One region of the Streptomyces daliensis genome, then DNA from elsewhere that is predicted to be linked to it. Evidence: riboswitches for the same ligand, from Rfam matches in the RefSeq annotation. Region 1 holds a riboswitch; each other region holds the start of a gene.
What was found. Region 1 has a riboswitch for cyclic di-AMP ahead of ACYVOO_RS11220 (M23 family metallopeptidase). Riboswitches for the same ligand answer to the same signal wherever they lie in the genome.
Positions count from the first base shown of each region.

Region 2: linked by a shared signal. The riboswitch ahead of ACYVOO_RS04175 (M23 family metallopeptidase) and the one ahead of ACYVOO_RS11220 (M23 family metallopeptidase) in region 1 are both predicted to bind cyclic di-AMP.
Region 3: linked by a shared signal. The riboswitch ahead of ACYVOO_RS21970 (transglycosylase family protein) and the one ahead of ACYVOO_RS11220 (M23 family metallopeptidase) in region 1 are both predicted to bind cyclic di-AMP.
Region 4: linked by a shared signal. The riboswitch ahead of ACYVOO_RS16085 (C40 family peptidase) and the one ahead of ACYVOO_RS11220 (M23 family metallopeptidase) in region 1 are both predicted to bind cyclic di-AMP.

Region 1 is NZ_BAAGSO010000054.1:54,474-62,087, reverse strand. Features, by position in the region: gene ACYVOO_RS11235 (DNA gyrase/topoisomerase IV subunit A) at 1-1,259, opposite strand, end outside; gene ACYVOO_RS11230 (M16 family metallopeptidase) at 1,518-2,888, shown strand; gene ACYVOO_RS11225 (M16 family metallopeptidase) at 2,930-4,300, shown strand; cyclic di-AMP (ydaO/yuaA leader) riboswitch at 4,557-4,714, shown strand; gene ACYVOO_RS11220 (M23 family metallopeptidase) at 4,730-5,554, shown strand; gene ACYVOO_RS11215 (GntR family transcriptional regulator) at 5,742-6,443, shown strand; gene ACYVOO_RS11210 (HPr family phosphocarrier protein) at 6,546-6,830, opposite strand; gene ACYVOO_RS11205 (bifunctional acetate--CoA ligase family protein/GNAT family N-acetyltransferase) at 6,973-7,614, shown strand, end outside.
Region 2 is NZ_BAAGSO010000015.1:18,758-26,371, forward strand. Features, by position in the region: gene ACYVOO_RS04145 (hypothetical protein) at 1-42, opposite strand, end outside; gene ACYVOO_RS04150 (helix-turn-helix domain-containing protein) at 174-1,025, shown strand; gene ACYVOO_RS04155 (DUF397 domain-containing protein) at 1,006-1,389, shown strand; gene ACYVOO_RS04160 (hypothetical protein) at 1,418-2,245, shown strand; gene ACYVOO_RS04165 (PPOX class F420-dependent oxidoreductase) at 2,283-2,708, shown strand; gene ACYVOO_RS04170 (aldo/keto reductase) at 2,728-3,684, opposite strand; gene ACYVOO_RS04175 (M23 family metallopeptidase) at 4,156-5,184, opposite strand; cyclic di-AMP (ydaO/yuaA leader) riboswitch at 5,534-5,761, opposite strand; gene ACYVOO_RS04180 (PP2C family protein-serine/threonine phosphatase) at 6,043-7,206, opposite strand; gene ACYVOO_RS04185 (PP2C family protein-serine/threonine phosphatase) at 7,411-7,614, shown strand, end outside.
Region 3 is NZ_BAAGSO010000089.1:96,519-104,132, forward strand. Features, by position in the region: gene ACYVOO_RS21940 (oxidoreductase) at 1-493, shown strand, start outside; gene ACYVOO_RS21945 (hypothetical protein) at 531-698, shown strand; gene ACYVOO_RS21950 (response regulator) at 786-1,580, shown strand; gene ACYVOO_RS21955 (rhodanese-like domain-containing protein) at 1,620-2,234, opposite strand; gene ACYVOO_RS21960 (metal-sensitive transcriptional regulator) at 2,314-2,613, shown strand; gene ACYVOO_RS21965 (MBL fold metallo-hydrolase) at 2,660-4,054, opposite strand; cyclic di-AMP (ydaO/yuaA leader) riboswitch at 4,502-4,687, shown strand; gene ACYVOO_RS21970 (transglycosylase family protein) at 4,802-5,881, shown strand; gene ACYVOO_RS21975 (alkaline phosphatase PhoX) at 6,269-7,453, shown strand; gene ACYVOO_RS21980 (dienelactone hydrolase family protein) at 7,572-7,614, shown strand, end outside.
Region 4 is NZ_BAAGSO010000069.1:102,915-110,528, forward strand. Features, by position in the region: gene ACYVOO_RS16065 (class II aldolase/adducin family protein) at 1-660, opposite strand, end outside; gene ACYVOO_RS16070 (hypothetical protein) at 822-1,583, shown strand; gene ACYVOO_RS16075 (C40 family peptidase) at 1,699-2,820, opposite strand; gene ACYVOO_RS16080 (hypothetical protein) at 3,269-3,622, shown strand; gene ACYVOO_RS16085 (C40 family peptidase) at 3,764-4,945, opposite strand; cyclic di-AMP (ydaO/yuaA leader) riboswitch at 4,954-5,152, opposite strand; gene pcrA (DNA helicase PcrA) at 5,457-7,614, shown strand, end outside.

The DNA.
Region 1 (7,614 bases):
GACGCCTTGGCCTCGGCCGCGTTCTCACTCGACCGGATGATCCTGATGACCTCGTCGATGTCGAGCAGCGCGACCAGCAGGCCCTCGACCAGGTGCAGCCGGTCCCGCCGCTTGGTGCGCCGGAACTCGCTGCGCCGCCGCACCACCTGGAAGCGGTGGTCTACATAGACCTCCAGCAGCTCCTTGAGGCCCAGCGTGAGCGGCTGGCCGTCCACCAGCGCGACGTTGTTGATGCCGAAGGACTCCTCCATCGGCGTCAGCTTGTAGAGCTGCTCCAGCACGGCCTCGGGGTGGAAGCCGTTCTTGATCTCGATCACGAGGCGCAGTCCGTGCTCGCGGTCGGTGAGGTCCTTGACGTCCGCGATGCCCTGGAGCTTCTTCGCGTTGACCAGGTCTTTGATCTTGGAGACGACCTTCTCGGGGCCGACGGTGAAGGGCAGCTCGGTGACGACCAGGCCCTTGCGGCGGGGCGTGACCTGCTCCACCGTCGCCGTGGCGCGCATCTTGAAGGAGCCACGGCCGTTCGCGTACGCGTCCTTGATGCCCTCGACGCCGACGATCCGGCCGCCCGTGGGCAGGTCGGGCCCCGGCACGAAGCGCATCAGCGTCTCCAGATCGGCGCCCGGGTGCTTGATCAGATGCCGTGCCGCGGCGATGACTTCGCCGAGGTTGTGCGGCGCCATGTTCGTCGCCATGCCGACGGCGATGCCCGAGGCGCCGTTCACCAGCAGGTTCGGATACGCGGCCGGGAGGGCTACCGGCTCCTCCTCGCTGCCGTCGTAGTTGGGCGCGAAATCGACCGTCTCCTCGTCGATCGACTCGACCATCAGACCGGCGGCGGGCGCCGAGCGGCACTCGGTGTACCGCATGGCGGCGGGAGGGTCGTCGTTGCCCAGCGAACCGAAGTTGCCGTGGCCGTCGACCAGCGGGAGCCGCATCGAGAAGGACTGGGCCATGCGGACCAGCGCGTCATAGATCGCGGAGTCACCGTGCGGGTGGAGCTTACCCATCACCTCGCCGACGACCCGGGCGCACTTGACGTACGAGCGGTCGGGGCGCAGCCCCATCTCGTGCATCTGGTACAGGATGCGGCGGTGCACCGGCTTCATCCCGTCACGGGCGTCCGGGAGGGCGCGAGAGTAGATGACCGAGTAGGCGTACTCGAGGAAGGAGCCCTGCATCTCATCGACGACGTCGATGTCGAGGATCCGCTCCTCGAAGTCGTCCGGCTGCGGGGTCTTCGTACTGCGGCGGGCCATCGCGGCTGCGGCTCCTTCGGTACGTACGGGCTAGGGGGTGTGAGGACACCCGCTGTGGGCCTGGCGGATACGACGCCGACCATTGTGGACCGCGCCGCTGACAACGGGCTCCCCGACCCGGCGGTGACGGGTGGGAGAGCCCAGTTCATGGGCGTACGGTACGGGAACTTCGCACCTTGTCCGTGCGGTTGCATACAGTGACAGAACCGCTTCACACGACGCGACACGAACTCCCGCGAGCGAAGGGACTCCAGGCACATGGGTCACATGGCCACGCCCCCGCCTGCCACCGGCGGGCTGACAGCGACCGAGCACCGGCTGGCCAACGGCCTGCGCGTGGTGCTCTCCGAGGACCATCTCACCCCGGTCGCCGCTGTCTGCCTCTGGTACGACGTCGGTTCCCGCCACGAGGTGAGGGGCCGCACAGGGCTGGCCCACCTCTTCGAACACCTCATGTTCCAAGGCTCGGCCCAGGTGACGGGCAACGGTCACTTCGAGCTTGTCCAGGGCGCCGGCGGCTCGCTGAACGGCACCACCAGCTTCGAGCGCACCAACTATTTCGAGACCATGCCGGCGCACGAGCTGGAGCTGGCGCTCTGGCTGGAGGCCGACCGCATGGGCTCCCTGCTCACGGCGCTGGACGAGGAATCGCTGGAGAACCAGCGTGACGTCGTCAAGAACGAGCGCCGCCAGCGGTACGACAACGTGCCTTACGGCACCGCCTTCGAGAAGCTGGCCGCCATGGTCTATCCCGAGGGCCACCCTTACCACCACACCCCGATCGGTTCCATGGCCGATCTGGACGCGGCCTCCCTGGAGGACGCGCGCGCCTTCTTCCGTACGTACTACGCGCCGAACAACGCCGTGCTCTCCGTCGTAGGGGACATCGATCCGGAGCAGACGCTGGCCTGGATCGAGAAGTACTTCGGCTCCATCCCCGGCCACGAGGGCAAGCAGCCGCCGCGCGACGGCTCCCTCCCCGAGACGCTGGGCGGGGACCAGCGGCAGGTGGTCGAGGAGGAGGTGCCCTCGCGCGCGCTGATGGCGGCCTACCGCCTGCCGCACGACGGCACCCGCGAGTGCGACGCGGCCGACCTCGCGCTGACCGTCCTCGGCGGCGGCGAGTCCTCCCGCCTGCACAACCGCCTGGTGCGGCGCGACAGGCTGGCCGTCGGCGCGGGCTTCGGGCTGCTGCGGCTGGCCGGGGCGCCCTCGCTGGGCTGGCTGGACGTCAAGGCGTCGAGCGGCGTGGAGATCTCCGCCATCGAGACGGCGGTGGACGAGGAGCTGAGCCGCTTCGCGCAGGAGGGGCCGACGCCAGAGGAGATGGAGCGGGCACAGGCCCAGCTCGAGCGCGAGTGGCTGGACCGGCTCGCGACGGTCGGCGGGCGCGCCGACGAACTGTGCCGGTTCGCCGTGCTGTTCGGCGATCCCCAGCTCGCGCTGAGCGCCGTGGGCCGCGTCCTGGAGGTCACGCCGGAGGAGGTGCGGTCCGTGGCGGCGGCGCGGCTGCAAAGGGACAACCGCGCCGCGCTGGTCTACGAGCCGACCGCGCCCGCCACCGAGAACGCCGAGAACGCCGAGAACGAGAACGCCGAGGACGGACAGGACGAGGAGCCCGGCCAGTGAGCGACACCGCGACCACCCCCGCAGAGAGGCCAGGCCCGAGCATGGATCTCCACCCCCAGCCCCGGGGCGGCAGCCCCAGGCCCTGGGCCTTCCCCGCGCCCGAGCGCGGCACGCTGCCCAACGGGCTCACGGTGCTGCGCTGCCACCGCCCGGGCCAGCAGGTCGTCGCCGTGGAGGTCAACCTCCTGGCCCCCCTGGAGGCCGAGCCCGAGGGCCTTGACGGCGTGGCCACGATCATGGCCCGCGCCCTGTCCGAGGGCACGGACAAGCACGACGCCGAGGAGTTCGCCTACGAGCTGGAGCGCTGCGGCGCCACCCTGGACGCGCACGCCGACCACCCGGGCGTGCGCGTCTCCCTGGAGGTCCCCGCCTCCCGGCTGCCCAAGGCGCTCGGTCTGCTCGCCGACGCGCTGCGCGCACCGGCCTTCCCCGACGGCGAGGTCGAGCGGCTGGTCAACAACCGGCTGGACGAGATCCCGCACGAGCTGGCCAACCCGGCCCGCCGCGCGGCCAAGGAGCTCTCCCACCAGCTGTTCCCCGCCGCCTCCCGCATGTCCCGGCCGCGCCAGGGCACCGAGGAGTCGGTCGCCCGTATCGATGCCGCCTCGGTCCGTGCCTTCTACGAGGCACATGTGCGCCCCGCGACGGCCACCGCCGTCGTCGTCGGCGACCTCGAAGGCGTCGATCTGGACGAGGCGCTGGCCGACTCCCTCGGCACCTGGACCGGATCGACGGCCGAGCCCCGCCCCGTGCCGCCGGTCACCGCGGACGACACGGGCCGCGTGATCATCGTGGACCGTCCGGGCGCCGTGCAGACGCAGTTGCTGATCGGCCGCATCGGCGCGGACAAGCACGACCGCGTCTGGCCCGCGCAGGTGCTGGGCACGTACTGCCTCGGCGGCACCCTCACCTCCCGGCTGGACCGCGTGCTGCGCGAGGAGAAGGGCTACACCTACGGGGTGCGCGCCTTCGGCCAGGTGCTGCGCTCAGCGCCCGAGGGCACGGGCGCCGCCATGCTCGCCATCTCCGGCTCGGTCGCCACCGAGGTGACGGGGCCCGCGCTGGAGGACCTGTGGCAGGTTCTGCGCACCCTGGCGGCCGAGGGCCTCACGGACGAGGAGCGGGACGTCGCCGTGCAGAACCTCGTGGGCGTCGCCCCGCTGCGCTACGAGACGGCCGCCGCCGTCGCGGGCACCCTCGCCGATCAGGTCGAGCAGTATCTGCCGGACGACTTCCAGGCGCGGATGTACGCGCGGCTGGCCGAGACGGGCACCGTGGAGGCCACGGCGGCCGTCGTGAACGCCTTCCCGGCCGACCGCCTGGTCACCGTCCTGGTGGGTGACGCCTCGCAGATCGCGGAGCCGGTGCGGGCGCTGGGCATCGGCGAGGTGAGCGTGGTCTCCGGGACCTGAGGCGCCGCGCCGCCCGGCGCTACGCCGCCGGAGCCGCCCGGAATGTGATGGAGGGCCCGTGAACAGTCGGCCGACTGTTCACGGGCCCTCCACATGTCGCGGCGTCATGTCCGTTTTCCCTGTCTGATTTGGCCGGTGTTGCCCCGGTGTTGGGTGTGGCATGCGCGACAAAAGACGGGATCTGTTTGGCGCCGTGCTGATGCCCGTCTTAGCGTCGTGGCCGCTGTTCGTCAGAAGTGACCGCGCCGCGGCCGACGGACAGTGATCGCCGAGTCCCCGTACGGCGCGAGCCAGGGGAGCCGGGGACCCACACGTCCCTTGGGGTGAATCGGACGCCTCCCGTACGAGGCGCCCGTAGGAGACCTTCCTGCTCCGAACCCGTCAGCTAACCCGGTAGGCGAGAAGGAAGGAAAGGAGTCACGCCAGATCATGGCGTTCATCCGTGCCACCGGTAAGCATCGTGGGCAGAGTCGTGCCCGTCGCCGTGCGGGCGTCAACGCCGCAGGCATAGCGGGCCTCGCCGCTGTCGGCGTCGTGGGCTCCGTCGCGTCCCCGGCGCTCGCCGCCAACGACGAGGCGTCCACCGTCACCGACACCGGTCTGACCCAGGCCATCGACCTGGGCGGTTCCCTCGCCGCGACCGTCGGCGACCAGGCCGAGGCCCAGCAGGCCGAGGCCGAGCGCGCCAGGGCCGAGGCCGCCGCCAAGAAGGCCGCGGCCGAGGCGAAGAAGCGTGCCGACGAGGCCAAGCGCAAGGCGGCGGCCGAGAAGGCGGAGCGCGAGCGCGAGGCCAAGGAGGCCAAGGAGCGCGCGGCCCGCAAGGCGGAGGCCAAGCGCGCCGCGCTCAACGGCTACGTCGCCCCCGTCGACAACTCCTACGTCTCCACCGGCTACCAGACCGGCGGCGGCATGTGGTCCTCCGGCAGCCACACCGGCATCGACTTCCACGCGGCCCAGGGCACCCCGGTCAAGTCCGTCGCGGCCGGTGAGGTCGTGGAGGCGGGCGACGGCGGCGCCTACGGCAACAACATCGTGATCAAGCACAAGGACGGCACGTACACGCAGTACGGCCACCTGTCGTCCATCGGCGTCTCGGTCGGCCAGTCCGTCACCTCGGGCCAGCAGATCGCCCTCTCCGGCTCCACCGGCAACTCCTCGGGCCCGCACCTCCACTTCGAGGCCCGTACGGGCCCCGACTACGGCTCGGACATGGACCCGGTCGCCTATCTGCGCCAGCACGGCGTCAAGATCTGACCGAATCCGAATCTGAATCCGGCGCCGCACCCGACGCCCAATCCGGTGCCGCACCCGACTCCGCGCGGCATCCGTGAGTATCAGGACCCCCGGCCGACACATGGCCGGGGGTCCTTTTCACGCCGTATTCACGTGAGGGGAACTCTCGCCATCGGAAATTCGACGTGGCTGCAATACAGTTCGAGTCATGCGAATTTCCGCGCACGCGGTCTGCACGGCAATCCGCGACGACATCGTCAGCGGGGCATTTCCGCCCGGCGCCCGGCTCACCGAGGAACTCCTCGCGCGGCGTTACGGAGTCTCGCGGGTCCCCGTGCGCGAGGCGCTGCGCACGCTGGAGTCCGAGGGTTTCGTGCTGACGCGCAGGCACGCGGGCGCCTGCGTGGCCGAGCCGACGGAGCAGGAGGCGGCGGATCTGCTGGAGATCCGCGCGGTGCTGGAGCCGCTGGGCGCGGCGCGCGCGGCGCAGCGGCGCACCGAGGCACACCTCAAGGTGCTGCGCGGTCTCGTGCGCCTCGGCCAGCAGCGCGTGGACCGCGGCCACCTCTCCGACCTGCGCTCCCTGGGCGACTGGTTCCACGAGACGCTGGCCCAGGCGTCCGGCAGCCCCAGCCTGACGACGCTGCTCACCCAGCTCCGGCGCAAGATCACGTGGGTGTACGCGGTGGACGTGCCCGCGCAGGCCGCCACCGTCTGGCAGGAGTACGGCGCCATCGTCGACGCGGTGGCGCGTGGCGACGCCGAGCGGGCCCGCGCGCTGACGGCCCAGCACGTGGAGCGTTCCGCGGTGCTCCACAGGCTGCGCCGCCCGGTACCGAAAGGGGTCGCGCGCAAAGCGGCCGTGAGGAGTACGAAACCTTCCGTAAACACGGCGCGCGATTCTCTTTAACACTCCCCGTATACAAAGAAGAGGAGGAATTCACAGGCGTGTGCCCGTGAATTCCTCCTGCTCTTTTCCTGCCACTGAGGGCAGAGAATCAGACGGTGCGAATCAGACGGTCTCCGGGAGTTCTTCGAGGCCCTCGGAGACGAGCTTCGCCAGACGGTCGAGCGCGGATTCCGCGTCATCCGCCTCGGAAGCCAGCACGATCTCCTCGCCGCCCTCCGCGCCGAGACCCAGCACGCCCAGCATGGAAGCGGCGTTGACCGGCGTGCCGTCCTCGCCCTTCTTCACGGTGACCGGGACGCCCGCAGCAGCCGCGGCGCGGCAGAAGATCGAGGCGGGGCGGGCGTGCAGGCCCTCGGCCCAGCCGACGGTGACGCGGCGCTCAACCATGGTGAAGCCCTTCGAATCGTGACGCTTGTGAACTGTTGTCTAGACCAGTCTCGCACGCGGTGCGAGCTGCTCCCGTGCCCCCTCAGCCTGCACTGTCGCACGTACGGGCGCGAGCCCGGCTCACAGGTCCTACCCTGACCCCATGCAGAGCCCGTCGGAGCGCGCTTACCCCACCCACTGGGAGGCCGACGTCGTCCTGCGCGACGGCGGCACGGCCCGGATCAGGCCCATCGCACCGGACGACGCCGAGCGGCTGGTGAGCTTCTACGAACGGGTCTCCGACGAGTCGAAGTACTACCGCTTCTTCGCGCCCTACCCCCGGCTCTCCGACCGCGACGTGCACCGCTTCACCCACCACGACTACGTCGACCGCGTCGGCCTGGCCGCCACCGTCGGCGGCGAGTTCATCGGCCTCGTCCGCTACGACCGCATCGACGGCACCGGACGCCCCGCCTCCGCGCCAGCGGACGAGGCCGAGGTCGCCTTCCTCGTGCGCGACGACCACCAGGGCCGCGGCGTGGCCTCCGCGCTGCTGGAGCACATCGGGGCCGTGGCCCAGGAGCGGGACATCCGCCGCTTCAGCGCCGAGGTGCTGCCGGCGAACAACAAGATGATCAAGGTGTTCACCGACGCGGGCTACTCCCAGAAGCGCAGCTTCGAGGACGGCTCCGTCCACCTCACCTTCGACCTCGAACCGACCGAGCGCTCCCTCGCCGTGATGCGCGCCCGCGAGCAGCGCGCCGAGGCCCACTCGGTGGGACGGCTGCTCGCACCCGGCTGTGTC
Region 2 (7,614 bases), on a different contig from region 1:
GTCCCTGGCCGACGCCAGGTCCCGCTTCTCCCGTGTCCCCATGCGCCTCGTCCTCTCCGCCGTGCCGACTGTTGCTCTGTGTGATGAAGCACTCACAGCGTCGACGTTTGAGGCGTAGCGTCATAGGGGTTCTGGTTCAGCGGCCGAGGCCGCTGAAGAGGAAGGGGACAACCATGCCACCACGTAAAGATCCCGACGCCGCGGCGAGCGTGCCCGCGTTCTACGGTGCGGAGTTGCGCTGGAAGCGGGAGGCCGCGGGGCTCACCCTCGCGCAGTTCGCCGAGGGCTGCTTCTACAGCGTCGCCTACCTCAGCCAGATCGAGATGGGCGAACGGCGCATGCCCCTGGACTTCGCCCAGTACGCCGATCGACGTCTCGGTACGGACGGGTTCTTCGAGCGACGGTGCGAGGACGTGAAGAAGGCTCGCAAGGGTGGCCACGCGGACTACTTCGCCGACGTGGTGGAGATGGAGACGCGCGCCGCGACCATTGAGGAGTGGGCGCCCGTGCTTGTCCCCGGTCTGCTCCAGACCGGCGCGTATGCGGGAGCCGTCGTGCGTAAAACGCACCCCCTCTCGCTGCCGGAAGAGGTCGACGCGAAGGTACAGGCCCGGCTGGAACGCTCACGCATCTTCGAGGACCCCAAGACCCCGAAGTTCTGGGTCATTCTGCATGAGCTGGTGCTGAAGAGCCCGCTCGCCGAGCCCATGACCATGGCCGAGCAGCTTCAGCACATCGCGCACATGGCACGGAGCTACCGCGTCGTCTTGCAGGTCTTTCCGCTGAACGCGGGGGCGCACCCCTTCATGACGAGCCCGGCCAAGCTCATGACCTTTGCAGATGCCCCGCCCATCGCCTACACCGAGTCGATGCACACAGGTCAGCTCATCGATGATCCGATGCTCGTGAGGGAGTACAAAGACTCCTACGATCTGCTCAGGGCCGCCGCACTGTCGCCAGAGGCGTCTCTGACCCTGATCGAGGCCGCAGCAGAGGACTACCGAGATGACGAGCAGCAGCATTGACCTGAGCGCTGCAACATGGTTCAAGAGCAGCTACAGCAACGGCAGCGGCGGAGACTGTCTGGAGATCGGCCGCGATTTCCCCGGCGCTGCCTCTTGGCGCAAGAGCACCCACAGCAACGGAAGCGGCGGCAACTGCCTGGAGGTAGCCGTGGACCTGCCCGGAAACGCGCAGTGGCGTAAGAGCACCCACAGCAACGGCGACGGCGGTCACTGCGTCGAGGTCTCGGACGCACAGCACGCCCACCCCGGTGTCGTCCCCGTACGGGACAGCAAAGCCGCCCCCCAAGGCCCCGTACTCACCTTCCCCGCACCGAGCTGGAACCGGTTCATAGCGGGGGTCAAGGGCGGGGCGTTCGTTCTCTGAGGGCCCTGTCCGGCGCATACTCGCGTGCATGAGTGACCGTTCCCTCGAAGCCCTCGGGCTTCATGACGTGCCCGCGTTGCAGCCCCTCACGTATCCGGGACGCCCTGTCAGGGAGCCGGTGTTGCTCAGTGGGCGGGACGTGTTGCCGCTGCGGGTGACCGGTGAGCGGGTGGGGGCCTGGCCCGTCGCGTCCGGCGGGTCCCTACAGGAGAGGGCACTCGACCAGGTGCTGGAGGATCTGGGGGACGCGCCCACACGCGAGCGTTACCCCGTCATCGCCGTCGGGTCCAACGCGAGCCCCGCGCAGGTCAGTTACAAGCTCCAGCGCGCGGGCGGGCTCTCGCGGGCCGTGCCCATGGTGCCCGTGAAGATCAGCGGCATCGGTGTCGGGCTGTCGGCGCACATCAGCCGCGCCGGTTACGTCTCCGCTTCGCCCTACGCGTCGGACGCACGAGACACCACCCTCGTCGTGAGCTGGCTGGACGAGGCACAGCTCGCGGCCGTCGACGCGACGGAGTTCCCCAACTACGGCCGCGCTCTCCTGCCAGGGGACGGATTCCCCATGGTGCTGCCGAACGGCTGGCGGCTGGAGGGCGCGTACCTCTACTTCAACACGCGCGGCCTCCTCGCCCACCCCGACGGCACGCTCCGCGCCCCGGCCCCGCAGCCGGACGTGCTGCGCGCGCTGCTGCGTGAGTCCGCACCCCTGCGTGACCTGCTGGGACCCGACCCCGAGAGCTGGGTCGCGCGGGCCGCCGCCGACCCGCGACGGTGCGCCGCGGGCACCGCCGTCTTCGAAGAAGAGGGCTGGCTGCTTCGGGAAACCCGGTTCAGCGGGTACGCGGTGGCAGGGTAGGCACATCCCCAGGTCCCCCAGCGAAAGGAAGCCCACCATGGCCGACGAGGCCCTGCTCGCCCTCCTCAAGGAGCGCAAGCTCGGCGTGCTGGTCACGCTGAAGCGCGACGGACGGCCGCAGTTGTCGAACGTGCTCTACGCCTACGACCCCGACGACCGCGTCATCCGCGTCTCCGTCACGTCCACCCGCGCCAAGTCCCGCAACCTCGTCCGCGACCCACGCGCGAGCTTCCACGTCACCAGCGACGACGGGTGGGCCTGGACGGTGGCCGAGGGCACGGCGGAGGTCACACCCGTCGTCGCCGACCCGTACGACCCCGTCGCAGAGGAACTGGTGCGCCTCTACAAGGACGTCCAGGGCGAGCACCCGGACTGGGAGGAGTTCCGCGCCGCGCAGCTCGCCGAGGGGCGGCAGGTCGTCCGCATCCCCGTCGAGCACGCGTACGGGCAGCCGCTCCGCTGACCGCGAACCGTCACACCGATTACGCCGACGCCTCCGTCAGCCGCGCCACCTCGTCCTCCGTCAACGTCACCTCGGCCACCGCCATCAGCGCCGGAAGCTGCTCGGGCGTGCGCGCGCTGGCGACGGGCGCCGTGACCGTCGGGCGGGCCAGCAGCCAGGCCAGCGCTACGGTCGCCGGTGAGACGTGACGGGCCTGGGCGACCTCGTCCAGGGCCCGCAGCACCCGCTGGCCGCGCTCCGTCGCCAGGTGCTGGGAAGCGGATGCGGCGCGGGCGCTCTCGGGCGCGGCGCCGGGCCGGTACTTGCCGGTGAGGAAACCGGAGGCGAGGGAGTAGTAGGGCATGACGCCGAGGCCGTAGCGGGCGGCGACGTCCTGGAGTTCGCCCTCGTACGTCTCCCGCGAGACGAGGTTGTAGTGCGGCTGGAGTCCCACGTAACGGGCGAGGCCGAACTCCTCGCTGAAGGCGAGCGACGCGTCCAGCCTGGCCGGCGTGATGTTGGACGCGGCGATCTCGCGGACCTTGCCGGAGCGGACGAGGTCGTCCAGCGCCGTGATGATCTCGGAGACCTCGACGCTCTCGTCGTCGTAGTGCGTGTAGAGGAGGTCGATGTGGTCGGTACGGAGACGGCGCAGCGACTCCTCCACCGCGCTCTTGACCGTGCGCGCCGCGAGGCCCGTGTACTCGGGGTGGGCGCCGACCTTCGTGGCGAGGACGATCCCGTCGCGGACGCGGCTGCCGCGCTCGGCCAGCCAGTTGCCGAGTACGGTCTCGGACTCGCCGCCCGAGTTGCCCTCGACCCAGGCCGAGTAGACGTCGGCGGTGTCGATGAAGTTGCCGCCGTGCGCGGTGTAGGCGTCGAGCACGGCGAAGGAGCCGGGTTCGTCGGCCGTCCAGCCGAAGACGTTGCCGCCGAGGCAGAGCGGTGAGACGGAGAGCCCGCCGAGGGGGCGGCGCTCGCGGGTCAGGTCTGCCATGGCCGTCCCGCTCGCTGTCCCGCCCAGGTTCCCGCCCGGGTTCGCGCTGGTCGCCGAGTTGTCCGAGTTGTGTGTGTCAGCCATACGTGGACGGTAACTCTGCCGGGACGGAAGCGCAGGCCGACGGCCCTGGTGTCGGGGGGTGGTCCACCAGAGCCGCCGGGTCCTGGGCTGGGGCCCGGCCGGAGGGACCGGCCGAAGGGCCCCGTTCGCCGCCGCCTCGTCCCCTCCTCGTGCTGTGCCGAGGGCCACGGGGGCCAGGGGCGAGTGGTGCGTGCGCCCGCCTCGGCGGTGCGAGGCGGCGGCGTGGTCGTGAGTGGGCGGGGGCGACCCGAGTGCGCGAGGTGCCGTGTGGTGCGCCACCCGCCCGAGGCGACCGGGTACCACGGGTCCGGGCTCCCAACCCGGACCCGGGCCGACGGAACCGCGTCAGCGAACCCGCGTCAGCAGAGCCGCGTCAGCGGAACCCCGTCAGACGCTGAGGCCCTTGCCCCGCAGCCACGCCAGCGGATCGACCGGGTCACCGCCGCCGGGCCGGACCTCGACGTGCAGGTGCGGTCCCGAGGAGTTGCCTGTGGAGCCGACGCGGCCGATGACGTCGCCGGTGCTGACCTTGTCACCGGCCGACTTCGTCATCGAGGACAGGTGGCAGAACCACAGCTCGGTGCCGTCGTCCAGCTCCAGCACGATGCGGTAGCCGTACGAACCGGCCCAGCCCGCTTCCTTGATGGTGCCCGTGTGGATGGCCTTGACCGGGGTGCCGGTGGGGGACGCGAAGTCCTGGCCCGTGTGGTCGTTCTGCCACATGCCGCCGGAGGAGCCGAAGCCCGCGGAGAGCTGGTACGAGGAGACCGGGAGCGTGTAGCTCTTGTCGAGCTTGGCGAGGCGGGCCGCCTCCGCCTTGCGGCGCTTCTCCTCCTCGGCCTTCTTCTTGGCCTCGGCCTCTTCCTCGCGCTCTTCCTTGGCCTCCTTGGCGGCTGCCGTCGCCGCCTTGGCCGCGGCGGCCTGGGAGGCGGCCTCGCGCGCCGCCGCGTCCGCCTCGGCCTGCTGGGACTCGGCCTGCGCGAGGATGCGGGCGCGCAGTGCCTCGCCCGCGTCCGTACGGCCAGCGGCGGCGTCCTCCTCGGACAGGCCCGCCTGGCTCAGGGGCGCCTGGACGGCGGCGACGGCCTCCGCGTCGTCCGCGCCGCCCGCGAGGAGGCCGCCGACGCCGGGGAGGTCCTGCACGGAGTCAGCAGCGGAGGCGAGGTCCGGCATGGATATCGCGGCCGGGTCCTTGTCCTTGGCGGTGGCCATGCCGCCCGCGCCGACGGCGGCGATCATGCCGACGCCGAGCACCGCGCCGCTGCGGGCCATGCCGCCGCCGCGCTGCTTGCCCACGCGGTGCCGGCCGCGGACGGGACGGACGGAGTCCTCGGTGGGGTTCCACTCGTCGAACGCGTCGTCGCCGTCCTCGTCGCCACCGTCACGCGCGGGACCGTAGACGTCCGGGACGGGCACCGCCTGGGTGTCGAAGGCCGGGGCCTCGAAGGACGGGGCCTCGAACGTCTGCGTAGCGTCGATGGTCTGCGTGTCGAAGTTCCGCGCACCGGCCGGGACATGGGCGGCACCCGCCGGGGCGAGCGCGTCGGGACGGCCCAGCGCGTCGTAGTTGCCGTACGCGTCGAATGTGCCGTGGCCGTAGCCGGGTGTGCCGTGGCCCTGGCCGAAGCCGTGGCCGTGGCCGAAGTGGTCGCCGCCGTGGGGCGGCCGGCTGTCGTAGGACGCGCCGTACGACGGTGAACCGCCGAAGGACGGCTCGTACGAGGCCTCGGGGGCATGCCTCTTGGACGCCACGGGGGGCGCACTCCTTTCCTTCCTTCTCGCCTACCGGGTTAGCTGACGGGTTCGGAGCAGGAAGGTCTCCTACGGAAGCGCCCGCACATGGGACATGGGCGGGAGAGTCCGATTCACCCCATCCCTCGGAGGGCGGCCCCGGTGTGGGCCGACCGGTGAGAGACCCCCCTCGCCGCCGGCTGACGACGGCCGAGAAGTGGTGGTTCCCCGGTTCCCTCGGTGCGCTTCGCGTCGAGTGGTGACTCGCGTTGACGCACGTACAGGATTCGGCGACGGCGCACGGTGCCGACTCTCGTGACGGCTGTGACGACCGCGCTGCGTTATCGAACGTTAATAGAGTCGCGGGCCGAATTCCAAGCTGTTCCGGCGAATTCGTAGTCGCCGTTGCCCTGCACTTTTCCGGGCAGACGGGGGCAATCAGGGGCAGGAATTACCCGAATTGGGGCGCCGGATCGCGGAGAGTGACGAAACATCAGGCCGGAAAGCTGTCTTGAACCGCTCCACAGCTCCCCCTCCCCGTCTTCACAACCTCCCCCTGCGCCGCGCCACCAGCAGCGCCATGTCGTCCGTGATCCGTCCGCCCGTGTACGCCTCCACGTCCGCGACCAGCGCGTCCAGCAGCCCGTCAGGACCGTCGAAGGCGCACCCGGCCAGGCGGCGCGAGGGCTCGTAGAAGACGCCGCTCCCCTCGCCCCGCGCCTCGGACAGGCCGTCCGTGTAGAGCAGGAGATGCGCGCCGGGCGGGAAGGGCACCTCGTCAGCGCGGTCGGGCCACTCGCCCAGCTCGGGCATCCCCAGCGGCAGCGCGGGGACCCTGGGCTCGATGTAGCTGGGGAACCCGTCGGACTTCAGCAGCAGCGGCGCCGGGTGGCCGCGGTTCACGACGCGGAGCACGCCCGGGTCCTCGGCCGGTACCTCGACGAGGACGGCCGTCGTGAACCCCTCGTACTGGTCGAGCCCCCTCCTGCGGTCCCCCTCGCGCCGCAGCGCGCCCTCCAGGCGGCCCGCGACCGCCTCCAGCGTGTCCTCCTGCTCGGCCGCCTCACGGAACGCGCCGATGACGATGACGACCGCCTCCACGGCCCCGAGCCCCTTCCCCCGCACGTCCCCGACGAGCATCCGGGTCCCGTGCGGGGTCTCCTGGACCGCGTAGAGGTCCCCGCCGATACGGGCGCCGGTCTGCGCGGCCTTGTAGCGCGCCGCGAACTCCAGCCGTCCGATGCGCGGGGGCGGCAGCGGCAGCACCGCGCGCTGGGCCGCCTCGGCGATGATCCGCGCGGAGTCCAGGGCCGCGCCGCTGCGGCGCACGATGCCGCTGATGAAGACGGCGAGCGCGGAGACGGTGGCGACGGTGAGGGTGCGCATCGAGTCGTCGAGCAGGTCCGACGGGCCGTCCAGCAGAAGCAGCGCCGCGAAGAGGGCGGTGGCTATGAGCCCCGTGCCGACGGTCACCCCGCGGGTGCAGAAGGGGGCTGTCACCAGGGGCGCGGCGGCGAAGAAGGGGGCGCCCGTGATCTCGGAGAAGGTGGTGACGTTCAGGAGGATGCCGAGGGCGAGCATCAGGAGGGGCAGCAGGAGGAAAGGGACGCAGCGTCCGTCGGCTGGAGGCTCCGCGGGCACGGTCGTCCGTCGGCTGCCGCCGCCCCGGAACCTGCCCCTGCCCCTGCCCGATCTCTGGTCCGCCACCGTCCCAATCTGACCCTTCATGGCGCGCTCGGCCACTTGACCTGCTCCAATCGCTCCCCCTCTGGCGGCCCCCGGCCGGGGCGACGGCCGGGGCGACGGCCGAGGGCGCCGCCACACGATCGCCGCACTCCGTGAGCGCCCGGCGCCCCGGCACGTTCCACTGGAGGCAGCGGACGGCGAGGGGGACGGAAGGGAGCGGCGCGCGTGGGAACCGGCAGAGCCGTCGTGCACCTCCGCGCCCCGAAGTGGCCGCCCGCCTGGTTCGGGCTGCTGCCGCCCGTGCTGATCGTGCTGGCCGTGACCCTGGAGGAGGCGGCGCCCCCGAAGTACTTCTTCGGCTCGCTGCTCAGCGCCGCCGTCCTGCTGGCCGCGCTCCTCTACCGCCCCCTCGGCACCGCAGCGATGGGC
Region 3 (7,614 bases), on a different contig from region 1:
GATCTCCGTGTCGAGCATGGCGCACACGCTGGCCAACATCGACATAGCGGATCTCAACAGTGAGCGCCGCTACCGCCGCTGGCTCGCCTACGCGGCTTCGAAGTCCGCGAATCTGCTGTTCGTGCACGAGCTGGCCCGTCGCGCCGACCGCAAGGGCGTGCCCCTGATCGCCGCCGCCGCGCACCCGGGCTACGCGTCGACGGAGCTTCAGGCCAAGGGCCCGCGCCTGGCCGGGCGGCGCGCCACGGAGCTGTTCATGCGGGCAGGTGGCGTGCTGGTGGCGACCTCGGCCGAGCAGGGCGCGTCCCCGACGCTGTACGCGGCGACGTCCCCCGAGGTGCGGGGCGACTCCTTCACGGGCCCGCGCTTCCTCGGGCTGCGGGGCGGCCCCGGCCCGTCGTGGCGCGCGCCGTGGACCCGTAACGACGTGGCGGCCGAGCGGCTGTGGGCCGCGTCGGAGCAGCTCACGGGGGTCACTTACGGGGCGCTGTGACGCGGGTGCGGCGTGCGGGAGCGTTTCCGGGGCCACGGTGGCCGACGCGGTGATCGGCGCGGTGGCCGACGCGGTGCCCGACACGGTGATCGGCGCGGTGGCCGACGCGGTGGCCGGATCGTTGCGCCGCCGCACGGGCGCGGGGCCCGTACGGCCCGGTGGACGGGCACCGGGGGCCTTGCGGGCGTGCGCTACCGTGGCCTGAAAGGCCCTGGACGGCCCCGCTCACCAGGGCCGCTGGGCCGACAGGGGCCACTGGCGGCCACCGGCGGCCACCGGGAAGGAGAGGCCAGTGATCCGCGTCCTTGTCGTCGACGACGACTTCATGGTCGCCCGGCTGCACAGCACCCTGGTCGAGCGCGAGCCCGGCTTCGCCGTCGCTGGCGTGGCCCACAGCGGCGCCGAGGCGCTGACGGCCGTGCGCGAGCTGGCACCCGATCTGGTGCTGCTCGACATCTACCTCCCGGACATCCCCGGCCTGGAGGTCCTGCGCGAGCTGCGCGGCGGCGGGGCCCCCGAGGGCGGTCCCGACGTGCTGGTCGTCACCGCCGCACGGGACGCGGGAACGGTACGGGGCGCGCAGCGCGGCGGAGCCGTGCAGTACATCATCAAGCCCTTCGAGGGGCAGTTGCTCCAGGAGCGGCTGCGGCAGTACGCGGAGCGCCGCAAGGAGCTGGCGGCCCTGGCGGCGCCGGGCCAGGACGACGTGGACCGCCTCTTCGGCGGGACAGGCGGCGCGGGCGGCGCGCTGGGCGCGGGAGCGGCCCAGGGCCACGGCGGCGGGCGGACGCCCGCCTCGCTGCCGAAGGGGCTCACCGAGCAGACGGCGGCGCTCGTGCGGGATGCGCTCGACGCGGGCGTGGAGGGCGAGGGCGTCTCGGCCTCCGAGTGCGCCGAGCGCAGCGGGCTGTCGCGGGTGAGCGCGCGCCGCTATCTGGAGCACTTCGTGGCGACGGGCAGCGCCCGCGTCACCCTCCGGTACGGCACCACGGGCCGCCCCGAGCGCCGTTACCACCGCGAGGGCCGCCCCCCGGCCCCGGCACACGGCCCCGGCGCCCCCGGCACGGAGCGGCACGGCTCCGCCTGAGAGCCTCGCACGGGACGGGGGGCCGGGACCGGTCGGGAGTCAGTCGGCGGTCAGCCGGGTCAGGGTCGCGTCGAGGTCCGCCGCGCGTCCGCCGCGCCTGTTGTGCGGGAGCCTGCCGAGCAGCGCGGCCATGCCGCAGGTGTCGGTGAGCGCGGAGAAGACCAGCCCGGCCCCGATCGCGGCGGAGAGCCAGCGCGCGCCCGGCAGCACGAGGTCGGCGAGCAGGCCCAGCAGCACGAGGGAGCCCGCCGCCAGCCGCACCTGGCGTTCCATGGCCCAGGTCGCGCGGCCCGTCTCCGGCCTGTCCACCTCGTAGCCCTCGGCAGTCCAGGCGCTGGTGCCGCCGGTGAGGGTGGCCAGCCGGGAGGCGGCTATCCCACCGTCGGCCAAGGCGCCGACGGCCTTGGCCGAGCGCGCCCCGGAGGCGCAGACCATGAGCAGGGGGCGCCGCCCGGCCGCGTGCCGCAGCGCGGGCAGGGCGCGGCCGAGCCGGTCGAGGGGGACGTTGTGGGCGCCGGGCAGGTGTCCGGAGGCGTACTCGCCGGGGGCGCGTACGTCGACGACGGTGAACTCGTCCAGGCGCGGGCGCGCCTGGACGGGAGCCAGGGCGGTGGAGGACGTGGCAGTGGGGGTGGGGGAGGGAGGGGTGGTCACAGGAGGGTCCTTCGTGTTCGGTGGCACCGGCTCCGCCGGGGGTACGCTATACCCCAGAGGGTATACGTGAGGAGAAGCCGTGGATCTTGAACTGGCGGCCGACGACCTGAAGACGGTTCTCAACCGGCTGCGCAGGGCGCAGGGCCAGATCGCCGGGATCATCCGGATGATCGAGGAGGGCAGGGACTGCGAGGACGTGATCACACAGCTCGCGGCCGTATCGCGCGCGCTGGACAAGGCCGGGTTCGCGATCATCGCCACCGGTCTCCAGCGCTGTCTCGCGGAGCCGGGCGCCGACGGCGAGGACGGCGCCGTCCAGGCGGCCGACCGCGAGCAGATGCGGGCCCGTCTGGAGAAGCTCTTCCTCTCCCTGGCCTGACCGGGCGCGGGCTCTCCGGCCTGACCCGGTCCGGGCCCGCACCCCCTCACTCCGCGCCCCGCACCCAGTCCTCGGCCCGGAAGGCGTCGTCGACGGCGACCACGTCGCGGCCCATGGCGGCCAGCATCGAGGCGGCGACGGCGGCGCGCATCCCGCTCGCGCAGTGCACCCACACCACGCCGCGCTGCACCTCGTCGGCGCGGCCGTGCACCTCGTGGACGGGGAGGTGGAACGAGCCCTCGACGTGGCCCTTCGCGCGCTCGGACGCGCGGCGCACGTCGAGCACCACGATCCCCTCGCCGCCGTCCCGCTCCCTGGCCGCAGCCAGGTCGGCGAAGCCGGCGCGCGGGAAGGAGTGCGGGCGCTCGCCCGTACGCAGCCAGGAGGACGGGCCTCCGGTCGCCGCCGCCGCCGGGCGGTCGATGCCGACGCGGGCCAGCTCGCGCTGCGCCGCCGCGATCTGCCCGGGGGTCTCGGCGAGCAGGGTGACGGGCTTGCCCCAGGGGATCAGCCAGGCGAGATACGTGGCGAGCTTGCCGTCGCCCTCGAAGTTGAACGCGCCCGCGAGGTGCCCCTCGGAGAACGCCACCCGCGAGCGCAGGTCCACCACCCACTCGCCCTCGGCCAGGCGCCGCGCGAGGTCGTGCGCGTCGGCGGGGCGGGGCGGGGTGAGGTCCAGGGGGGCCGGGCCCGAGGCGTTGGCCGGGGCCATGTGCGTGTAGTAGGCGGGCACGTCCTCCAGCCCGGCGAGTACGTCCTTGACGAAGTCGTCCACGTCGCGGGTGAGCGCGTCGTTGTGCGCGCGTTCCTCGCCGATCGTCGTGGAGCCGTCGGAGCCGCCGGAGCCCGCGCCGGAGCCACCGGAGCCGCCGGAGGAGCAGAAGCTGCCGAAACCGTGGGTGGGCAGGACGCGCACGTCGTCGGCCAGTTCGTCGGCCAGCCGGCGCGCCGAGGCGTGCTGGGCGCGGGCGAGCGGCTCGGTCAGCCGGGGTTCGACCAGGTCGGGGCGGCCCGTGGTGCCGATGAGGAGGGAGCCGCCGGTGAAGGCCAGCACGGCGCGGCCGTTCTCCTCCAGCGCGTAGGAGGTGTGGTGCGGGGTGTGGCCGGGGGTGGCGAGGGCCCGCAGCGTCAGGCCCGCGCCGGCGTCGACCGTCGCGGTGTCGCCGTCGCGTACGGGCACGCGGGCGAAGGCGACGTGCGCCTCGGCGGGGACGAGATAGCGGGCGCCTGTGACGCGGGCCAGCTCCAGGCCTCCGCTGACGTAGTCGTTGTGCACATGGGTCTCCGCGACGAGGCCGACGCGCACGCCCCTGCGTGCCGCCGCCGCGAGCACGCGGTCGATGTCGCGGGGCGGGTCCACGACGACGGCTTCCGTCGCGCCTCCCGCCAGATAGCCGCGGTTGCCCAGGCCCTCGGTCCCGATGGTGTCGACGAAGAACACGGCCGACCCTCTCCTCTCCGCTCTCCGTTCGCTCCGGTTCTCCCGGACCGACTCGTTCATGTACCCCCCGGGGTATCCATCATCGACCGTAACACGGGTACCCCAGGGGGTATTCCACACACGCCCGGCATCGTGCCGAGTGCCCCCGCGCGAGCCGGAAATGACGTGACGCGTTCCACAGGAGGTGCGTGAGGAGCGACACAGGAAGGCAAGATCGAAAGGGTTCCGGTTTTGACGCGGACGCGGCACGCGTGTTTCGAATGCCCTGCGCACAGCGTTCTCTTACGGACTTATTCGACACTCCGTATGAGAAATGCGCGGGTCCCCACATGGCTCTCCTTCCCTGTCTTTAGTTGTCCCCGCGAATTCCATCTGTTTACGGTGCATCCGCCATCGCACGTCCCATGCGGTGGCCCGTGACCGGGACGCCGAATCCTGCCGCCCGGTCAGCGGAAATCACCCGACCCAAGGGCGGCAGGAGCGGGGGAACCACAGGTAAGTGCCGCGTCGCGGAAACGCGACCGGCTTGGGGTGAAGCCCCCTCGCGCACATGCCACGGGCATGTGCGCAGGTGGCCGGGCAACTCCAGCCCGAATCCGACAGCTCACCTCGCAGGCGTAGGAGAGGAACACTTCTGTGTTTGCACGCGAAAGCGTTAACCGACAGTCCAATGGCCGTAACGCGCGGCGCATTTCCCGCGTCTCGCTCGCTCTCGCCGCAGGTGGCGCGGGTATCGCCCTTCCGCTGATGGGCGCCGCGAACGCGCACGCCGCCGACGTCAGCACCTGGGACAAGGTCGCCCAGTGCGAGTCGGGCGGCGACTGGTCCATCAACACCGGAAACGGCTATTACGGCGGCGTCCAGTTCGACAAGAGCACCTGGGACGCCTACGGCGGTTCGCAGTACGCGCCGACCGCCGACAAGGCCACCAAGGACCAGCAGATAGCCATCGCCGAGAAGGTGCTGGCCAAGCAGGGTCCGGGCGCCTGGCCCAACTGCGGCCCCAAGGCCGGGCTGAGCCAGAACAGCGGCTCCCCCGACGTGAACCCCGACTCCGGTTCCGGCTCCGGTTCCGACGACTCCGCGACGAAGTCCGCGCAGCCGCAGCAGACCGAGCAGCCGAAGCAGACCGAGCAGCAGAGCAAGCCCCAGGGCGGCTCGGGCTCGTACACCGTCGCGAGCGGTGACACCCTCGCCAAGATCGCCAAGTCCGAGGGCGTCGAGGGCGGCTGGAAGAAGCTGTACGAGTCGAACCGCCAGACCATCGGCGGCGACCCGAACGTCATCGTCCCCGGCCAGAAGCTGACCCTCTCCGGTTCCGCCTCCGGTTCCGGCGACGAGGTGAAGACGCAGCCGCAGGGCGGCGCCTCCAAGACCGCCGAGACCTCGGACGCGGGCTCCGACGACGGCCAGTCCGCTTCCAGCGACTACGTCAAGCCGGTCGACGCGGGCACCAGCACCCCGTACAAGGCGTCCGGCGGCTCCTGGTCCAGCGGCAGCCACACCGGCGTCGACTTCTCCGCCTCCTCCGGCACCCCGGTGAAGTCGGTCACCTCCGGCACCGTCGTCTCGGCGGACTGGGGCGGCGCCTACGGCAACGAGGTCGTCATCAAGAACGACGACGGCAAGTACACCCAGTACGGCCACCTGACCTCCTCCTCCGTCCAGCCCGGCCAGCAGGTCGACGCGGGCGAGCAGATCGCCGTCTCCGGCTCGACCGGCAACAGCACAGGGCCGCACCTGCACTTCGAGGTCCGCACCGGTCCCGACTACGGCTCCGACATCGACCCCGTGAGCTACCTCCAGTCGCACGGTCTCTCCGTCTGAGGCGTTCCCTCCCCTACGCCCGCAACGGACCGGAGGGCGCGGGCCACACGCGTCCTCCGGAAAGCGGCAGGCGAAGCCACACCGATGCCCGGTGTCCCCGCCAGGGACACCGGGCATCCGGCGTTCGGCCCCGCTCCGTCGCGCCTCCGGTTCACGGGGAGTTGTGGCGCCGGTCACGCCCGAGCGCTAGGTTCCACCCCGCCCGGACCGGACCGGACCGTCCCGTACCGGCGGTACCGGCCATACGGGCAGCACGGGCAGCACGGGCAGCACCCGCAAGGCACCAAGGCACACGCACCGCACGCACCACCGCTCTCCCCGGCGGACGCGACACCGCCGGGCACCGCAGACTCGTCGAGTGGAGTGACCGTGGAACGTGGAGTGACCGTGGAACGCCGTGACTTCCGGCGTCGTACCTTCCTGCGCGCGGCCGTGCTCACCGGCTCGGCCGCCGTCTTCGGCGGCACGCTGTGGCGCGGCGCCGCGCACGCGGACCCGGCGCAGCCGGGCACCGGCCCGTACGGGGCGCTCGGCCCCGCCGACGCGAACGGCGTCCAGTTGCCGCAGTCCTTCACGAGCAGGGTGATCGCGAGATCGGGCCAGGCGGTCTCCGGCACCTCGTACACCTGGCACCCGGCGCCCGACGGCGGCGCCTGCTTCGCCGACAGCGGCGGCGGCTGGATCTACGTCTCCAACTCCGAGGTCGCCCTCACCGGTGGCGCGAGCGCCGTGCGCTTCTCCTCCTCGGGCGCGGTGACGGGCGCGTACCGCGTGCTGAGCAACACCAGCGTGAACTGCGCGGGCGGCCGGACCCCGTGGAACACCTGGCTCTCCTGCGAGGAGATCGACCGCGGCTACGTCTACGAGACCGACCCGTGGGGCACCGTCTCTGCCGCGCGCAGGAGTGCGATGGGCCGCTTCAAGCACGAGGCGGCTGCCGCCGATCCCGACCGCCGCGTCGTCTATCTCACCGAGGACGAGAGCGACGGCTGCCTCTACCGCTTCCGGCCGGCCACGTGGGGCGACCTGTCCACGGGCACGCTGGAGGTGCTGACCATGGGCGACGGCACGTCGGGCCCGGTCGGCTGGGCCGCGGTGCCGAACCCGTCGCCGGGCGTCTTCGGCACCCGTACGCGGGCGCAGGTCGCGGCGGCCAAGCACTTCGACGGCGGCGAGGGCTGCTACTACGCGAACGGCACCTGCTGGTTCACGACCAAGGGCGACAACCGCGTCTGGCAGCTCGACTGCGCCGCCGACACGATCGAGCTGGCCTACGACGACAGCCTGGTGACGGGCGGCCAGGCGCCGCTGACGGGCGTCGACAACGTGACCGGCACCGCGTCCGGCGACCTCTACGTCGCGGAGGACGGCGGCAACATGGAGATCTGCGTGATCACCCCGCAGGGCGTCGTCGCCCCGTTCCTGCGCGTCACGGGGCACAGCGGCTCGGAGATCACAGGACCGGCGTTCTCGCCCGACGGGCGCCGCCTCTACTTCTCCAGCCAGCGCGGGACGGGCAACAGCTCGTCGGCGGGCGTGACGTTCGAGGTCACGGGGCCCTTCCGCGCCTGAAGCGCCCGCCCCGGCCTGGCACGGCCCGCCGTACGACGGACCGTGCCAGGCGATCCACAGCCCGCACCCCTACGCTCGGGACACGCCCCCATTCCCCTCCCCGAACCGTGGAGTCACCGTGACCGCTGCGAACCCCCGCCAGAACGTCACTTTCCCCAGCA
Region 4 (7,614 bases), on a different contig from region 1:
CAGCAGTCCGTGATTGCGCAGGATGACGCCCTTGTACGGGCCGAGCGCGGAGGCGATGCGGCGGCCCTCTTCGGCGTCGACGGCGACGCCCGTGTAGTCGTTGAGGAGCGCGTGATCCTCGTAGAAGGCGCATGCGTCCTGGGTGATCGGATCGAGCAGCTCGCAGAGCGCGGAGAGGGCGCGGCCGTGCGCGGAGTGGCTGTGGGCCACGGCGACGACGTCCGGGCGCGCCTGGTGCACCTGTGAGTGAACGACGAACGCCGCCTGGTTGACGTGGTAGCGGCCCTCGACGACCTGTCCCTCCTCGTTGGCGAGGACGAGATCGCTGACGGTGATGTGCTGGAACGGCATCCCGAACGGGTTGACCCAGAAGCAGTCCGTGAACTCCGGGTCCCTGGCGGTGATGTGGCCCGCCACGCCCTCGTCGTACCCGAACCGCCCGAACAGGCGCAGCGCCGCCGCGAGCCGTTCCTTGCGGTGCCGCCGCTCCTCGGCGACGGACTGGTGCTCCGGGGGCATCGCGAAGTGGAGCTGGTCGGTGGGTATCGGCGTCGGGCGCGTCGAGGGCGTGGACGACGACGTGAAGTCCAAGGGGCGGGTGGTGTGGTGGTCGGGATGTGAGGGGCGAGAAGGGTGCGAGGGGTGAGAGGGGTGCGTCATGCGGCTGCTCCTCCTGATCAGGGCCGTACGGGAGCGGAAGCTACCTGGGGGTAGCGCAAGTGACCAGGGGTGCGCCCGGATCTCTGACATGTCCCCGCTATGCTGCGCGCTCCGCGCCGCCCCCGGGGCAGGCGCTCACACATCAACGGGAGGGACGGCTCGTGAGCAGCCGCCAGATCAGCAAGATGCTCCAGCAGATCGCCACGCAGGACGACGTCACGGTCGTCAGCCGCATGTCCTCGGTGAAGAAGCTCGCCAGGCTGGCGTTGATCGCCGAGCAGTTCGGCTTCCAGTACGGGGACGCCGCGCAGACCGGCGCCCAGAACGGCAGCACGGCGATGCTGCTGCACCGCGACCCCAGTCCCGCGGCCCAGCAGCGCGCCGCGGCCAACATGGCCCGGTTTCCGCAGGCGGGCAACGGAGGCGATCTGCCCGGCATGCAGCCCGGCGGCAAGCTCAAGCCCCTCCCCGAGGCGGCCGACCACCTCGAACTCCTCAAGGCCCGCATCAACTTCGACCTGACCGGCAAGAGCGCCGAGAAGCGGATGCTGGCCGGGGCGGCGGGGCTCACCGTGATGATGGTGCTCGGGCTGGTGCGGGACGCGCTTCAGGACGACGCGCTCGTCTACGGCGTCATCGGCTACGTCCTGCTGATGCTGCTCCTCGGTGCGGGCTTCTTGTGGACGCGGCAGCGCAACGCGAACTTCGCGGCCCGCCTTGAGGCGGCGGGCTTCGCGCGCGTACGCGACGAGAACGGCCGCAGCCGCTACCTCCCCCCGGGCGCGCAACTCCCTGGTCACGCGAACCCGTTCGGCAGCGGGGCGCCCGTGCCGCCGCAGGCGTACGGGGCACCGCCTGTCGGGCAGCAGCCCGTTCAGGGGCAGCAGCAGGGGCAGGGGTACTTCGGAGCGCCGAGCGCGTGAGTGCGTGCCCCTGAGTGTGCTTCGCGGGCTTGAGTGTGTTTCGCGGGCTGCGGGTGCGCGGTGGCTGGTCGCGCGGTTCCCCGCGCCCCTGGCGGGCGGGGCGGGACCGTCCCGCTCATGCCGGGCGGGTCGCTCCGGAGAAGGGCATTTCGTCGATCGGGGCGACCCGTACCGGCGCGCCGGGGCGCGGGGCGTGGATCATCTGGCCGTCGCCGATGTAGAGCCCGACGTGGCTGACGCTGCCATAGAAGAAGACCAGGTCACCGGGCGCCAGCCCTGACCGGGGGATGTGGCGGCCCGCGTCGATCTGCGTGTACGTGGTGCGCGGCAGCGAGACACCGGCCGCCTTCCACGCGGCCTGGGTGAGCCCGGAGCAGTCGTACGCGTCGGGCCCCGTGGCGCCCCACACGTACGGCTTGCCCAGCGCGCCCCGCGCGAAGGAGACGGCACGGGCGGCGCGCGAGTCGGGGGCCACGCCCGTGGCAGGCGCCGTGGCCTCACGGGCGCCGTCGCCCGAGCCGCCGCCCGAGCGGTCGGCCCGCGCCGTCCCGTCGGAACCGTCGGAACCGTCAGGGCCTTCGGGCACGCCGCCGTGACCGTCGTCGCCCAGCACCTCGGCCCGTTTCTCCGGCGTCAGCCGGTCCAGCAGCTTCTCCGCCTCCCTGAGCTTGCCCTGAACGGTGCGCTTGTGGCGCCGCGCGCTGTCGGCCGCGCTCTTGAGCGAGGTGGCCGTCCCGGCCGCCTCCTCCCGGAGCTGCCGCACGCCGCGCGCCTGCTCGCCGACGCGCCGCACGGAGTCGGCCTGCCGCGCACCCGCGCGCTCGGCGACGGCCGCACGCTCCAGGTAGTTCTCGGGGGAGGAGGAGAGCGCGAGCTGGAGCGACGGGTCGACGCCGCCACTCCGGTACTCGGCCGCCGCGTGCGCGCCCAGCGCGTCCCGCGTCGCGTTCAGCCGCTCCTGCTTGCGCGCCGCCTGGTCGCGCAGTTTTTCCAGCTCCTCCGCCGCCTCGTCGGCCTTCTCCTTCGCGCCGTTGTACGCCTCGGTGGCCTTCTCGGCCTCGTGGTGCAGCTTGTCGACCTTCGCCTTCACCCGGGCGGTGGAGCCGGGGCGGGGGTCGGCGTGGCCCGAGCCCTGGAACGCGGTGGTGCTCGCGGCGGCGGCGAGCGCGAGGGTGAGCGCCGTGCGCGCTGCGGGTCCGGTGAGGGGGCGGGGCTTGGGCTTTCGGTGCGAGGCCATGGTGCGGCCGTCACTTCCTTCGCGTCGCGTCGCGGCCGTACACCGTGCGGCGTCGCGTGCGACGCCTGTACGTCCGTCGAGGTGGGGATCCGGCGGCGGACCCGCACAGGGGGGACGAGCCGCCGCCGGATCTCGGCGGGGCGGCCGGGCCTCGCACGGGGCGGACCCGGCCACCTGGACGAGGACGCTAAACCTGCCCTGTGCGGCGAGGTGTGGGGTTGACCGGGACTGCCCGGGACTGTCCGCTTTCGTCCATGCGGCGCGTGCGGGCGTGAGCGGGGGCGCCCGCTACGGAACGGGAACCGGCGAGACCGTGACCGATGCGGGCGATCGGCGCACCCTGGCCGTCGGGCGGTGCTAGGGGGTGTCTTCAACGTAGCGTCGTCCGGCCGTTAGGCCAGACGGGACGTTGAAGACACCCCCTATGAGCCGGGCTACGCTCCGGGCCATGGACGTCCTCATCAACCTCTTCGTCTGCCTGCACATCGTGGGCATCGCGGCCCTGCTGGGCGGCTTCTTCTTCCAGATGGGTGCCCTGCGCTCCGGCACGGCGCGGATGCTGCCGGGCATGCTGCACGGCGCGCTGACCATGCTCGCGACGGGCATCGTCCTCGTCGGCCTCAATCAGGCGGACGACCAGCCCGTGAACAACGTCAAGATCGGGATCAAGCTGGCGCTGCTGGTGGTGATCCTGGGGCTGGTCTACGTGAAGAGGGACGAGGAGAAGGTCCCGTCAGCGCTGCTGGGCACGGTCGGCGCCCTGACGACCGTCAACATCTTCATCGCGGTGCTGTGGACGTGAACGGCGGCGCGTAGTCCCTCGATCCGCGCGCCCCGGAGGCCCCGGGACGCCCCGGGCGCGCGAAGGGGCGCGGCGCACCCGCTGGTGCCTCCGCGCCCCGTCGACGTACTCCCGCGACGTACTCCCGTCGAGCGCCCCGCGTCAGGCGGGCCGGACTCCCGAGTGGAACGGCATGTAGTCGATCGCCTCGTACTTCACGTCGTCGCCCGGCTTCGAGGCGTGGATCATCTGGCCGCCACCCACGTAGATGCCGACGTGGCTGACGTCGTCGTAGAAGAAGACCAGGTCTCCGGGGCGCAGGTCCGACTTGGCGACCCGCGTGCCGACCTTCACCTGGTCGTACGTGGTCCGGGGCAGGGATATCCCCGCGCTCTTCCAGGCGTCCTGGGTGAGCCCCGAGCAGTCGTACGAGTTGGGCCCCGTGGCGCCCCACACGTAGGGCTTGCCGAGCTGCTGCTTGGCGAAGTCGATCACCTTCGCGGCCTTGGCCGAGTACGAGCCGCCCGACGAACCGGAACCAGAACCGGAACCTGAGCCCGAGCCCTCGGAGGAACCCGACCCGTCGCCCTGTTCCCGCTTCTGGCGCTCGGCCGCCTCACGGCGCTCCGCCGCGGCCCGCTCGGCCGCCTCGCGCCGCGCCTCGGCCCGCTTCTCGCGCTCGATCTGCGCCAGCCGCGCCTTCTCCTTGGCGGTCAGCTTCGACAGCAACTGCCGCGCCTCGGCCAGCTTCGACTGCACCTCGCGCTTGCTCTCCTTCAGCTCCTTCTGTGAAGAGGAGAGCGATTCCAGCTCGCGCGTCGCCTCGGCGCGCTTCTCGGTGGCTGCCTTCTGCCGCTTCTCGTAGTCGTCGACGGCCTCCTTCTGGCGGCCGGTCATGCGGTCCAGCAGGTGCGTCTGCGCGAAGAAGCTCTGCGGGTCCTCGGTCAGCAGCAGCGTCGCGGTCTGCGAGATGCCGCCCGTGCGGTACTGCGCGGCGGCGAAGTTGCCGAGGACGCGGCGCGACTCGTTCAGCTTGTCGGTGCGCTCGGCGACCTCGTCGAGCATGCCGTCGGTCTTCTCGCGCTGTGCGTCGGTCTTCTCCTTGGCCGCGTTGTACTTCTGCGTCGAGGCGCCCGCCTGCTGGTAGAGCTTGTCGACCTTCTGCTTGACCTCTTCGACCGACTGCCGTCCGCCGCCGCCCCCGCCGTCGTCCGAGGGCGAGGCGGTCGCGCTCTGGGAGAGCAGGGTGACGGACGCGAGGGCCGCGGTGGTGACACCGATGACGCCCCGCTTGGAGGCTGCGGAGTGCAGTACGCGGGTGCGCGGCTTGCGATGCGACGCCAAGGCCGACGACTCCTTCCGTGAACCGCCTACCGGGTTAGCTGACGGGTTCGGGCGTCGGAAGGCTGCCCTACGGACCGGAGCGCTCCGCTCACGCGGCGCGTACGGGCCGATTCACCCCGGGTGGCACGCGGGCACGCGGTGGTCGCGCGGCGTACGCGAGTGGGTCCCCGGCTCCGGCCCTGCGGCCGGACTCGGCGGTGGCCGCCCGTGCCGACGCTGTCGCCGACGGGGGTGCGGGCTGCCTGGCACGGCACGGTAGCGAAGGTGTGCCGTTCCTGTGAAGGCTGGTGAGGGATACGTCCGATATCTCTTCGTTACCCGTGCGGGATTGGTGCGGTATCCGTCCGGTATGGGCATGCGGGGGTCCGTACGAGACCGGCGCGGGGTCGCCGCCAGGCGCTCGTCGACGGGCCGCGTACCCGCGCCGGGGCGCGGATTTCCGGGCGATTCCCGGGGCGATTCCCGGGACGCGCGGAGGTCTGTCGGTGGGGCCGCCTAGACTCGGACGACGATGAGCAGCCTCTTCGACGACAGCTTCCTGGCGAACCTCGATCCCAAGACCGAGGACCCGCCTCCGCCTCCCCCCGAGGACCAGCACCCGGAGGAGGAGATCCCGGACGATCTCTTCGCGGGCACCTTCGCCGGGGGCGCGGCAGCCGCGCGTGACGCGTATCACCGCGGCGGCTCGCCCCGCACCGTGGTGGACACGGACGCGCTGCTGGAGGGCATGAACGAGCAGCAGCGCGCCGCCGTCGTGCACAGCGGCTCCCCGCTGCTCATCGTCGCCGGGGCGGGCTCGGGCAAGACCCGGGTGCTCACCCACCGCATCGCCCATCTGCTGGGTGCGCGGGGGGTCCACCCGGGCCAGATCCTCGCGATCACCTTCACCAACAAGGCCGCCGGCGAGATGAAGGAGCGCGTCGCGGAGCTGGTCGGGCCGCGTGCGCAGTCGATGTGGGTGTCCACCTTCCACAGCGCGTGCGTGCGCATCCTGCGCCGCGAGCACAAGAAGCTCGGCTTCACCTCGTCCTTCTCGATCTATGATGCGGCGGACTCCAAGCGCCTCATGGCCCTGGTCTGCCGCGATCTGGACCTGGACCCGAAGCGTTTCCCGCCGAAGTCGTTCAGCGCCAAGGTCTCGAACCTGAAGAACGAGCTGATCGACGAGGAGGACTTCGCGGCCCAGGCCACGGACGGTTTCGAGAAGACCCTCGCCGAGGCGTACGCGATGTACCAGGCACGGCTGCGCGAGGCCAACGCCCTGGACTTTGACGACATCATCATGACGACCGTCCACCTCCTCCAAGCGTTCCCTGACGTGGCGGAGCACTATCACCGCCGCTTCCGGCACGTGCTGGTGGACGAGTATCAGGACACCAACCACGCGCAGTACACGCTGGTGCGCGAGCTCGTGGGCACGGGCGCCAGTGCCGGCGCGGGCACGGATACGGATACGGGTGTGGGCGCGGGCGCCGTCGAGCGGGCCGAGCTGTGCGTCGTCGGCGACGCGGACCAGTCGATCTACGCGTTCCGCGGCGCCACCATCCGCAACATCCTCCAGTTCGAGGAGGACTACCCGGACGCCACCACCATCCTCCTGGAGCAGAACTACCGCTCCACGCAGACCATCCTCAGCGCCGCCAACGCCGTCATCGAGCGGAATGAGAACCGGCGCCCCAAGAACCTGTGGACCCAGGCCGGAGCGGGCGCCCGCATCACGGGCTACGTCGCGGACACCGAGCACGACGAAGCACAGTTCATCGCGGACGAGATCGACCGCCTCACGGACGCGGGCGACGCGCGCGCGGGCGATGTCGCGGTCTTCTACCGCACGAACGCGCAGTCCCGTGTCTTCGAAGAGGTCTTCATCCGCGTCGGCCTGCCGTACAAGGTCGTCGGCGGCGTCCGCTTCTACGAGCGCAGGGAGGTCCGCGATGTGCTGGCCTATCTGCGCGTCCTCGCCAACCCCGAGGACTCGGTCTCCATGCGCCGCATCCTCAACACCCCGAAGCGCGGCATCGGCGACCGCGCCGAGGCGATGATCGACGCGCTGGCGCTCCGCGAGAAGATCACCTTCCCGCAGGCCCTGGTCCGCGTCGACGAGGCGTACGGCATGGCGGCCCGCTCCGCGAACGCCGTGAAGCGGTTCAACACGCTGATGGAGGAGCTGCGCACCATCGTCGAGTCCGGCGCGGGCCCGGCCACGGTGCTGGAAGCGGTGCTGGAGCAGACGGGCTATCTGGCCGAGCTGCAAGCGTCCACGGACCCGCAGGACGAGACCCGCATCGAGAACCTCCAGGAACTCGCCGCCGTCGCCCTGGAGTTCGAGCAGGAGCGCGGCGAGGACGAGCCGGGCACGCTGGCCGACTTCCTGGAGCAGGTCGCGCTCGTCGCCGACTCGGACCAGATCCCGGACGACGAGGAAGGCGAGAACGGCGAGGCCACCGGCGTCATCACGCTGATGACGCTGCACACGGCGAAGGGCCTGGAGTTCCCCGTCGTCTTCCTGACGGGCATGGAGGACGGCGTCTTCCCGCACATGCGCGCCCTGGGCAACACCAAGGAGCTGGAGGAGGAGCGCCGTCTCGCCTACGTGGGCATCACGCGCGCCCGCGAACGGCTCTATCTGACGCGCTCCACCATGCGCAGCGCCTGGGGCCAGCCCTCGT